DNA from 2 places in the Pseudomonas sp. PA1(2017) genome. Region 1 is predicted to be linked to the other one. Evidence: riboswitches for the same ligand, from Rfam matches in the RefSeq annotation. Region 1 holds a riboswitch; the other holds the start of a gene.

Evidence for each region. Region 1 has a riboswitch for manganese ahead of mntP (manganese efflux pump MntP). Riboswitches for the same ligand answer to the same signal wherever they lie in the genome.
Region 2: another riboswitch for manganese. It lies ahead of BVH01_RS07075 (TMEM165/GDT1 family protein); the one in region 1 lies ahead of mntP (manganese efflux pump MntP).

Annotation. Positions count from the first base shown of each region.
Region 1 is NZ_MSXU01000009.1:905,073-910,683, forward strand. Features, by position in the region: gene BVH01_RS11295 (membrane-bound PQQ-dependent dehydrogenase, glucose/quinate/shikimate family) at 276-2,711, opposite strand; gene mntP (manganese efflux pump MntP) at 2,895-3,461, opposite strand; yybP-ykoY riboswitch at 3,466-3,632, opposite strand; gene BVH01_RS11305 (2-hydroxyacid dehydrogenase) at 3,811-4,767, opposite strand; gene BVH01_RS11310 (SDR family oxidoreductase) at 4,816-5,580, opposite strand.
Region 2 is NZ_MSXU01000007.1:26,742-32,352, reverse strand. Features, by position in the region: gene BVH01_RS07100 (1-acyl-sn-glycerol-3-phosphate acyltransferase) at 1-186, opposite strand, end outside; gene BVH01_RS07095 (CPXCG motif-containing cysteine-rich protein) at 333-515, shown strand; gene BVH01_RS07090 (DUF2007 domain-containing protein) at 515-775, shown strand; gene BVH01_RS07085 (SOS response-associated peptidase) at 812-1,429, shown strand; gene BVH01_RS07080 (M48 family metallopeptidase) at 1,498-2,316, shown strand; gene BVH01_RS07075 (TMEM165/GDT1 family protein) at 2,418-3,005, opposite strand; yybP-ykoY riboswitch at 3,097-3,243, opposite strand; gene BVH01_RS07070 (class I SAM-dependent methyltransferase) at 3,302-4,300, opposite strand; gene BVH01_RS07065 (2-hydroxyacid dehydrogenase) at 4,373-5,338, opposite strand; gene BVH01_RS07060 (LysE family transporter) at 5,471-5,611, shown strand, end outside.

The DNA of each region.
Region 1 (5,611 bases):
ACGAGGCAGAAGCGGCCGTTCGCTGACCCACTGTGGGAGCGCGCCATGCGCGCGAAAAATCGCGGGCATGACCCGCTCCCACAGGTACTGCGCCGATGACCGCTCCCGCCACCTAGCTGCCAAAATCGACGAACCTGTACTTAAAGATTATGAACGGGTTCTCAGAGGCGGATACAGGACCGCGCTACTTCGGAGCGCGTCTGCAGATCAGGCCGTCGCGCGACGCCTGGAAAGAAAAAGCCCCTGCAGCACGGTCGCGGCAGGGGCTTGCGGACTCAGTCCGGCAATGCGTAAGCGATGACGTAATCGCCACGATCTGGAGAGTTACGGGCTCCACCAGCCGAGATCACGATGTACTGCTTGCCAGTGGCCGGATCCTTGTAGCTGATCGGCGTACCCTGGCTGCCGACCGGCAAGCGGCCCTTCCAGACTTCCTGCCCGGTGCTGCTGTCGTAAGCGCGCAGGTAGTAATCCTGTGTAGCGGCAATGAACAGCAGGCCGCTCTGGGTGGACAACGTGCCACCGATGGTCGGCATGCCGACCGGAATCGGCAGATGCATCTTGATACCCATCGGGCCGGTGTCCTGCACAGTGCCGACCGGCACTTGCCAGGCGATCTGCCGGGTGTTCAGGTCGACGGCGGTCAGGGTGCCGAACGGCGGCTTCTGGCATGGGATATCCAGCGGCGAGGTGAAGCGCAGCTTGGCGTTGATCGCGTACGGCGTGCCTTCCAGCGGCACCGCGGCGTTGGCGATATTGGCTGCCTCGCCGCCGTCGTTCTTCGGCGCACTGCCCTCGGCAGGCTGGGGAATCAGCTGTACTTCCAGGCCCACGCGCATGTCGTTGACGAACAGGTAGTTGCGCGTCGGGTCGACCGACAGGCCACCCCAGTTCATGCCGCCCAGCGAGCCTGGCAGGTTCAGCGACGGGTCGGTGCCGGGCGCGGTGAACAGGCCGTCATAACGCATCGATTTGAACTTGATGCGGCACATCAGCTGGTCGAATGGTGTCGCGCCCCACATGTCGGACTCGGTCAGCGTATCGGCCCCGATCTGCGGCATGCCGACGGAAACCGGCTGGGTTGGCGAGTAGCTCTCGCCCTTGATCTGCCCCGGCTGCACCGGACGCTCCTGCACCTCGGTCAGCGGCTTGCCAGTCAGGCGGTCGAGCACGAACAGCTGGCCGGCCTTGGTACCGAATACCAGCGCTGGTACCTTGCTGCCATCGGCCTGGGTAAAGTCGATCAGGCTGGGCTGCATCGGCACGTCGAAGTCCCAGAGGTCGTTGTGCACGACTTGGTAGACCCATTTCTCGTTGCCGGTGGTGGCGTCCAGCGCCAGCATCGAAGCGCCGTACTTGCGATCCAGCGCGGTGTGCTTGACGCCCCACAGGTCGATGGCAGCGCTGCCGACCGGCATGAACACCGTGTTGGAGTCCGGGTCGTAGGACATCGGCGCCCACACGTTCGGCGTGGAACGAGTGTAGGTGTCACCCGCCGCAGGCGCTTCGCGCTCGTCCGGGTTGCCCGGGTCGAAGGCCCAGCGCAGTTCGCCGGTGATCACGTCAAAGCCGCGCATCACCCCGCCCGGCATGTCGGTGCTGACGTTATCGGCCACCCGCCCACCCACTACTACTGTGGTGCCGGCCAGGGTCGGCGCAGAAGTCAACGAGTACTGCCCCGCGTCGGCGCCCTTGCCGATACCGGCCTTGAGGTCGACACGACCCTGCACGCCGAAATCCGCGCAGAATTCACCGGTATTGGCGTCCAGAGCGATCAGTTCGGACTCGATGCTGTTCATCAGGATGCGCTGCTGGCAAGCAGCACCCGCTGGCACGCTGGGCACCTTGATAGGCGTGGAGTTCGGCTGAGTGGGCTGGGCGATGGGCCGCGTGGCATCGAAATACGCCAGGCCGCGGCAACGCATCCACTTCTTCTGCTGAGCGTTGATCTGCCGGTTCCAGATTTCCTTGCCGGTGGCCGCTTCCAGGGCGATCACGTTGTTGTGCGGGGTGCACAGGAATACCCGGTCGCCGACCTGCAGCGGTGTCTGCTGGTCTTCGGCGCCATTGCCGGTCGGGCTCTCCGGCACGTCACCGGTGCGATAGGTCCAGGCGACCTGCAACTCCTTGACGTTCTTGGGCGTGATCTGGTCCAGCGCGACGAACCGCGAGCCGCCAGGCGTGTTGCCGTAGTGCTCCCAGTTCTGCTGCGCCTCGCTCGCCGGTGTTGCCACCGGCGCCTTACCAGTGGCGGCCACTACCGGATGGGGCTGGAACATGCCCCACACCGCGGCACCGAAGCCCAGCGTCAATACACCAGCTGCGATGAAGGCCGGTGCCGGCGTTGCGGCACGGCGATTACCGCGTTGCAACAGCGGAAAGGACAGCGCCACGCAGATCATGAAGCCGGTAGGCACCATCAGACGCGAGATCAGTGGCCAGAAATCCAGCCCAGCGTCCCATAATGACCAGGCCAGCGAGCCGACGAACACCAGTGCGAACAGCACACCACCGGAAATCCGCGCGCGCATGATCTGCACGGCAGCCGCCAGCATCATCACCCCAGCGATCAGGAAATACACGCTGCCGCCGAGCGCGACCAGGCGGTAACCATGGACGCCGAAGAACAGCCCAGTCGCCAGGATGACCAAGCCGAGCGCAGCGAGCCAGAGCCGCGCGACAGCCGAAGGTGGTGATGAATCGTTTGCCATCGAAGAATCCACGAAGTCGTTGCAAAAGAGCCCAACGGGCGGTTAACCAGAAATTATACAAGCGCAGCGGCTGCAGAAACATTCGGAAACACGAAGTGATTCATCTATATGTATCGTGTTTGCCGATATAGATCGGGTTTGATTTTCAACGCTGGAATGGCGTCTTGAACTCAGCAGCCTTCCTTACAGGGTGTGCTCGTAGAGAATTGCAGCGCCCACGCCGATCAATACCAGGCCGCCGAGAATCTCCGCCTTGCGGCCGATGGCGGTGCCAATCAGGCGGCCGAGCATCACGCCGATGGTGACCATGGTCATGGTCGCCAGGCCGATGGCCAGTGCGGCAAACCAGATATTCACGTCGACGAACGCCAGGCCGACGCCAACGGCCAGTGCGTCGATGCTGGTGGCGAACGCCGTGGCGGCCAGCAGCCAGAAGGAATGGGACTTGGGTTTGTCTTCTTCGCCATCGTCGCTTTCAGGCTGCAGACCGGCGTAGATCATGTGGCCGCCGAGCAGCAGTAACAGCGTAAAGGCGATCCAGTGATCCCACTCCTCCACGTACCCCGCCGCCGCCTGGCCAATGAACCAGCCGACCACCGGGGTGATGGCTTCGATCACGCCAAAGATCAGGCCGGTGCGCAGTGCATCGAGAAACCTGGGTTTATGCAGCGAGGCACCCTTGCCGACAGCGGCAGCAAAGGCATCGGTGGACATGGCGAAGGCCAGGAAGACAAGAGAAAGGAGGCTCACGGTTACGTCTCGGTCGGGCTATGAGTCAATGACGGATACACGCGCCCGACCTTAGGCACGTATCTGTCATTGGTCTCACCAACCGAAAGGTGTTCGTACCACGGCTGCTGCCGAGAATGTTGATACGAACGCTGCCGAGCGAACCCGGAAGCAGGCTACTCCCCAAAGAGGCCCGCACTTTACTCAAAAGCGCCGCGCGAAAAAACCATTTTTTCTGCCGGGAAATCGCTTGCCAGGACGGACAAGGCTTGGCCGGGACAGGCGTGCACGCTGTCGACGGGCCAGCGCAGGATAAAACAGGGGCCGCACGGCCCCAAAGGGCGGCTCGGCGAGCCGCCATCCGCAAGAGTCAGCCGGTGACGCTGCCGTTCGGCTTGCGCCCGGCGAACACGTCGACCAGGCTGGCGACGACCATCTGCCCCATGCGCGTGCGGGTCTGCACCGTGGCGCTGGCGCGGTGCGGCTGCAGCACCACTTGCTCGAGCTCGAACAGCTCGCCTGGCACCCGAGGCTCGTCGGCGAACACGTCCAACCCGGCACCGGCGATCTGCCCGCTCTGCAACGCGGCGACCAGGGCGGGCTCGTCGACCAGCTTGCCGCGGGCGATATTGATCAGGTAGCTGTCGCGCCCCAGGGCATGCAGCACCTCGGCATTGACGATGGCCTCGCCCTTGTCCGCGGCCGCCGCCAGGATCAGCGCATCGCTGCCATCGGCCAGGCTCAGCAGATCGGCCACGAAGGTGTGCGGCACGTCGTTCATCGGCTGCAGATCGGTGTAGCTGATCGGGCAACCGAAGGCCGCGGCACGGGCGGCTACCGCACGCCCTACCCGGCCCATGCCGACGATGCCGATGCGCATGCCGGAGAACTGCCGGGCCAGCGGTAACGGCACCAGTGGCGTGGCGCTTTTCGCCCATTGGCCGCTGCGCACGTAACGATCACCGGTGCTGATGCCTCGGCACAGGTCGATCAGCAGGCCAATGGCCAGGTCGGCGACGTCTTCGGTCAGCGCGCCGATGGTGGCGGTGACCTGGATGCCGCGGTCACGCGCATAGGCCAGATCGATCGCATCGGTACCCACGCCGTTGACCGCCACCACTTCGAGATTCGGCAACTGCGCCATCACCGCCTGGCTGATGCCGGTGTGCCCGCCGGTGATGACACCGCGGATGTTGGCGCCGTGCTGCGCCAGATAGGCGGCCTTGTCGGCCTGCTCGTAGTAACGGCGAATGGTGAACAGCTCGCCGAGCTGGTCGCGGATCTCTGGAATCAGGATGGGGCTGAGCTGCAGGACTTCTGGTTTCATGGGTACCTCGATTGTTGTCTTGGGCAGGTCGCGTCGACGAACTGCCGATCAGCCACGCCCGACGAAGGGCATGTTGGTGGCCATCACGGTCATGTTCAGCACGTTGGCCGACAACGGCAGCGCGGCGATGTAGCGCACTGCGTCGGCAACGTGGCTGACGTCGACCATCGGCTCGACGGCGATCTCGCCATTGGCCTGGCGCACGCCCTTGGTCATGCGCACCGACAGCTCGGTCAGGGCGTTGCCGATGTCGATCTGGCTGCAGGCGATGCCGAACTCGCGGCCGTCGAGCGCCAGGGACTTGGTCAGCCCCAGCACCGCGTGCTTGCTGGTGGTGTAGGCGCTGCTGTAGGGCCGCGGCGTGTGCGCCGAGATCGAGCCGTTGTTGATGATCCGCCCGCCCTGGGGCGACTGCTTGCGCATCAGCCGGAACGCGCCACGCGCGCAGAGGAAAACGCCGTTGAGGTTGGTGTCGATGACGTTGCGCCACTGCTCGACATCCAGCTCGTCCAGCGTCACGGCTGGCGTGTTGACGCCGGCGTTGTTGAAGATCACGTCGAGCCGCCCATAGACCTCCTCGACGCTGGCGAACAGGGCATCGACGCTGGCCGGATCGCGGACATCGGTCGGTACCGCGATGGCGTCCTGACCACGGCTGCGGGCAGCCTCGACCATCGCCAGCAGCGGCTCGGGCCGGCGCCCGGCCAGCACCAGAGAAAAGCCGTCGGCCATCAGCGCTTCAGCCACGGCCTTGCCGATGCCGCTGCCGGCGCCAGTGACCAGGGCCACCTTGTTCAGGGATTGTTGGGACATACGTGGGTCTCCTCAGTGAGCGGTTCACGGC
Region 2 (5,611 bases), on a different contig from region 1:
GTGGCGGAACTGCGAGCGCAGTCGATGGGCTATAAGAGGTTTGAGCAACCAGCCGAACGGGCCGGCCATGCGCGGAAAGCGAAACTGGGTAAGGATGTCGAGAAACGCATCGTCGGCCAACAGGCGCGCCAGAACCGCTGGAATTTCCGCGTCGGCATAGGGTCGGATGCTGTCGAATTCGCCCATCATGATCTCTTGTGATTGTCGCTGCGATTGAAAGGTGGAATGCGCTGCGCCCTGTGCCGTGATCACGCGCCAATACAGCGTGAAAGCAACTCCGGGAGCAGCAATAGACCGCCCATTATACCCTGCAAGTCACACGGAGGCGCCCCATGTTGGAAACCCAGGATTATCAGTGCCCCTATTGCGGCGAGCCCGTCGAGGCGGTACTGGACTTGTCGGCCGGTGATCAGCAATACATCGAGGACTGCCCGGTATGCTGCAGACCCATCGTCTTTCTACTCGAAACCGATGGGCAGAGCTGGCATCTGGACGTGCGCGGGGAGAATGATTGATGAAGCGCATCTACGAGCCCCAGGACCTGATGGAAGGCGAGTTGCTCAAGGCCATGCTCGCCAGCGAGGGCATCCAGGCGCATCTGGTAGGTGCCCACCTGGCCGGCGCAGTGGGCGAGCTACCGGCATGCGGGCTGCTCGGCCTGCTGGTGGAAGACGGCGACGCCGAGCGCGCCCGCTGGTTGATCGCCGAGTACAATGGCGCACAACCGCTACCCGGTGACGAGCCGGATCCCCCTCAAGGCGTGCTGCTGTGTTGAGCAGCGGGTGCGCCCACCCATCCCGATGAGTCTTTCATGAGTGGACGCTTTGCGCTGTTTCGCTGGACGCCTGCCTTCGCGGCGCAGCCAGGTTTTCCTGCTGACCAGCTGCCGCACTGGAATCTGGCTCCCGGCTCCCAGGTGCTCGTGCTGCGCAGCGAGCATGAGCAGCCGCCGCTGACGCGGGCGCGCTGGGGCCTGACTCCTCCCTGGCTGAAGGATCTGTCGAAAACGCCGTCCCACGCCCGCGCCGAAACCCTCGCCGAACAGCCGATGTTTCGCGACGCATTTCGCCTGCGCCGTTGCCTCATTCCTGCCAACGGCTTCTATGAGTGGCGCGGCGCGGCGCGCAAACGGCCGTACTGGGTGAGTGGCGAGGATTCGCTGCTGTACTTCGCGGCGGTCTGGGAAGCCTATCCGGTAGAGGGCCATGTTTATCTGAGCACCGCCATGATCACCCAGGCGGCCGCGGCGCTACGCCGCCCTTTGATTCTCGACGCCGAGCAGCGGCAACGCTGGCTGGCCGCCGACACACCGCTCGAGGAGCTGCAGACGCTGCTCGTCGCCAAGCCCACAGCGCTGCGCGAACGAGTATTGAGCAATCTGGTCAATGACCCGAAGCTCGACGGGCCGGAGTGTCTGACGCCTGCTTGAGCCTTTGGCTTGCGCTGAAATACAGGCAGCCCCTAGCATACCTTGCTCAGTTACCAGGGAGATCCAGCATGAAACCGTCGTTGTCCATTACCACGCTGACTGCGGCTCTGCTGCTGGCAGGATGCCAAGCCGTCAACACCACCAGCGGTGGCTCGGTCGGCGTCGAGCGCAAGCAATACATGTTCAGCGCATTGTCGACCGATGAGGTCAACCAGATGTATGCCCAGTCTTACCAGCAGACTCTGCAGGAAGCCTCGAGCCAGGGCGCGCTGGACAAGAACAGCGCTGAGGCCAAGCGCCTGCAGCGTATCGCCGACCGCCTGATCAAGCAGGCTCCGCTGTTTCGCCCGGATGCGGCCCAATGGCAGTGGGAGGTCAACCTGATCAAGAGCCCGGAGCTGAATGCCAACTGCGGCCCAGGCGGCAAGATCATCTTCTACACCGGCATCATCGAGAAGCTGAAGCTCACCGACGATGAAATCGCCGCGGTCATGGGCCACGAGATCGCCCACGCTCTGCGCGAGCACGGCCGTGAGGCGATGTCCAAGGCCTATGGCGTGAACCTGGCCAAACAGGGCGCTGCCGCGCTGTTGGGCGTGACACCGGACAAGATGGCGCTGGCCGATGCCGCGGTGAACTACGGCATGACACTGCCCAACAGCCGCAGCAACGAGAACGAAGCCGACCTGATCGGCCTCGAGCTGTCGGCCCGCGCAGGCTTCAATCCCAATGCGGCGATCAGCCTGTGGGAGAAAATGGCCAAGGCCAGTGAGGGCGCACCGCCGGAGTTCATGAGCACGCACCCGTCCTCGTCGAGCCGTATCACCTCGCTGCAGGCCGCTATCCCGAAAGTCATGCCGCTTTATCAGCAGGCCAAGAAAGGCTGATCGCGATGTGACAAGTCGCCATCAAGTAGCTCGTATCTACTCGGTGGCGACTCAGCTCCAAGACCAACGCCGTGGTCGGACATTGGGCTTGCCTCAGTCAATCAGCCGTTCAGAAATCCACTCAACAGCATCGCCTGATAAGCCGCATAGACCGCTAGCGCGGCGAAGGCGATGGCGGCGAGCCGGCGAATCAAGGTGAGCGGCAGGCGGTCGGCGGCGAAGTTGCCGGCCAGCACCACCGGCACGTTGGCGATCAGCATGCCCAGCGTGGTGCCGAGCACCACCATGATGAAGTGCGGGTACTGGGCGGCGAGCATCACTGTCGCCACCTGGGTCTTGTCCCCCATCTCGGCCAGGAAAAAGGCGATCAGCGTGGTCAGGAACGGCCCGTAGCGTTTGAGGCTGGAGCTTTCGTCATCGTCGAGCTTGTCCGGGATCAACGTCCATAGCGCCACGGCGACGAAGGACGCCGCCAGAATCCAGCTCAAAAGTGCCGGCGAGAGCAGGCCTGCCACCCAGTTGCCCACCGCACCCGCGGCCAAGTGGTTGGCGAGCGTGGCGACCACCATGCCCCAGATGATCGGCCAGGGCCTGCGAAAGCGAGCGGCCAGCAACAGGGCGAGCAATTGCGTCTTGTCGCCGATTTCCGCGAGGGCGACTATCAGGGTGGGAACGAAAAGAGATTCCAGCATCAGGTTTCCTAAAGGGGCGGGTAGACACGGCTATGACACGTACAGCCTTCCCGCCCCGGGTAAGGTGTTCGTGTCATAGGTCTTGTCAAACCCTGCGCGGCGTTCGAGCCGAACGGCGCAGATCCGTCTGGGCGGATCTTGGGTCGCACGCACCATGGTCTGCCGACCAAGTATGTTGATGCATGCCGGGCGAGCGGGTGCTCGCGGGAGACTACTCCCCTAGGACGCGCGCATTCTGCCCAAACCGATCTTGTTGGGCAAGGCCTGCGCCGCTGTGCCGCAGGCAGGCTCCGTTAGCGGCTGGTGGCCTGGTAAATGCGGAAGCCATCGGCATCGGCCAGGGTGTGGCAGATGCCGATATGTTGTTCGATCAGCGGTGGGTACTTGAGGAAGCGGTTGGCCACCAGGCGAATCTGCCCGCCCTTGCGCAGGTGCCGGGAAGCCTGGCGTAGCAGGTCTTCGCTGGCCTGGTAATGAGTGTGCACGCCTTGGTGAAACGGCGGGTTGCTGAGAATGGCGCTCAGCTCCGCGGGCGCAGCGGCAATGCCGTCGCCGCTGATGACGTCGGCCTGCAGGCCATTGGCGGCCAGGGTCAGGCGACTGCTGACGACGGCGAATGCATCGACGTCCAGCATGGTGACGTGGCTGTCTGGGTAGCGACGTTTGAGCACTGCCCCGAGCACGCCGGCGCCGCAGCCGAAGTCGAGCAGATGGCCGTCTGGTAGCTGATTCAGATGCTCGAGCAGCAGCGCGCTGCCGACATCCAGCCGGCCGTGGCTGAACACGCCGGGCAGGGTGACGACTTCCAGTGAGCCATCGGCGAGCGGCAAGCTGTAGCGCTGTGCCAATGAGGTGAGATCAGGTTCCGCTGGCGCCTGATCCACGCGCACCTGCCACAGCTGGCAATGGCGTGCGCTGTCGAGTTTGCGCGGTGTGCCGTAGGCCGCCATCTGCTTGGCTGCACGCTCGACGCCAGCGCGCTTTTCGCCCACCAGATACAGCAGCTTGCCGGGCAGGCGGGCGGCGAGGGCGTCGAGCAGGTAAGCCGTCAATTCACGGGATTTGGGCAGGAACAGCACGGCCGTCTCGACCGTGGCAGCCGGCGGCGAGACGCCAAAGGTGCTGCGCCCGGCGAAGCGCGCGTCGAGCATACTCTGATCGCCAGCATGCCAGCTCCAACCCGCAGCCTGTGGCAGTTGCCCGAGCAGGTCATCTGCCGGCAGACCCGCGAGCAAGGCGGGGCCACCGAACAGCTCTGCCTGACGCAGCAGCACTTCACTTCGCGGATCCATCAGATCTACCCCGGCAAAAGCGCGAAGGGTAGGGGCGTGGGCCTCAAGCTGCAAGCCCGACGCACCAAAGGGTCAGTTGACCTGGCGTTTGGCTTGCCCGGCGAAAAAGCCCGCCGCGTTTTCCGCCAATTGCCCGACGATCCGCTGACGCGCCTCGCGGGCGCCCCAGGCGCTGTGGGGGGTGATGATCAAGCGGGGAATGTCGTCGGCCAGTAATGGATTGCCTTCTCTGGGCGGCTCCTGGGTCAGCACGTCGGTGGCGGCACCGCCCAGCTTGCCCGTGCGCAGGGCGTCGGCCAGGGCTTGTTCGTCGATCAGCCCGCCGCGGGCCGTGTTGATCACGAAGGCGCCCGGCTTGAGCAGCGCGAGCTCCCGGGCGCCGATCAGGTTGCGGGTCTGTTCGGTCAGCGGGCAATGCAGGGTCAGGGCGTCGACCTGGGTGAGCAGCTCGTCCAGCGCCAGTCGATCAGCGCGGGGCGGGCGCCCCGGCAGTTGGCCGTAGAGCACGCGCATGCCGAACGCTTCGGCCAGCCTGGCCACCGCGCCGCCCAGCTCGCCGTGGCCGAGCAGGCCAAGGGTCTTGCCTTCGAGCTCGACGATGGGGTGGTCGAGCAGGCAGAACATGGGCGACTGCTGCCAGCGGCCAGCGCGAACATCGCGTTGATAGTCTTGCAGGCTGGTGGCCAGGGCGAGCAGCAGCGTGAGGGTGTGCTGGGCTACCGAGGGCGTGCCGTAACCCTGGCAATTGCATACGGTCACGTCATGGGCTCGGGCCGCGGCAAGATCGACGTTGTTGGTGCCGGTAGCGGCGACCAGCACCAGCTCGAGGTCGGGACAGGCCGCCAACACGGTCGCATCGATCACGGCCTTGTTGCTGATCGCCACACGGGCACCTTGCAGGCGCTCGATGATCTGCGACGGGGTACTCTGGCCATGCAGCACCAGCTCGGCGAAGGGTTCGCGCAGCGGCGTCATGTCCAGATCGCCCAGGTCGAGTGAGCGATAATCGAGAAACACCGCGCGGCCTGTTTTACTCATCAGCTGTACCTTTCTGGCAGTCTTGTCGGGAAGTAAAGTGCAGCCTATCAGAAGCGCTCTGCCGCCTGCCCGCTCCTGTTGGGCGTGCCGGTACCCGCCTCCCTGGTCAATCAGCCAACTCCTGGAGCCGCCGTGTACTGGATGGAATTTCTTACCGTTGCCCTCATTCATCTCCTGGCCGTGGCCAGTCCGGGGCCGGATTTTGCCGTCGTGGTGCGCGAGAGCGTCGCGCACGGCCGGCGTACCGGCGTGTTCTGCGCCCTGGGTGTGGGC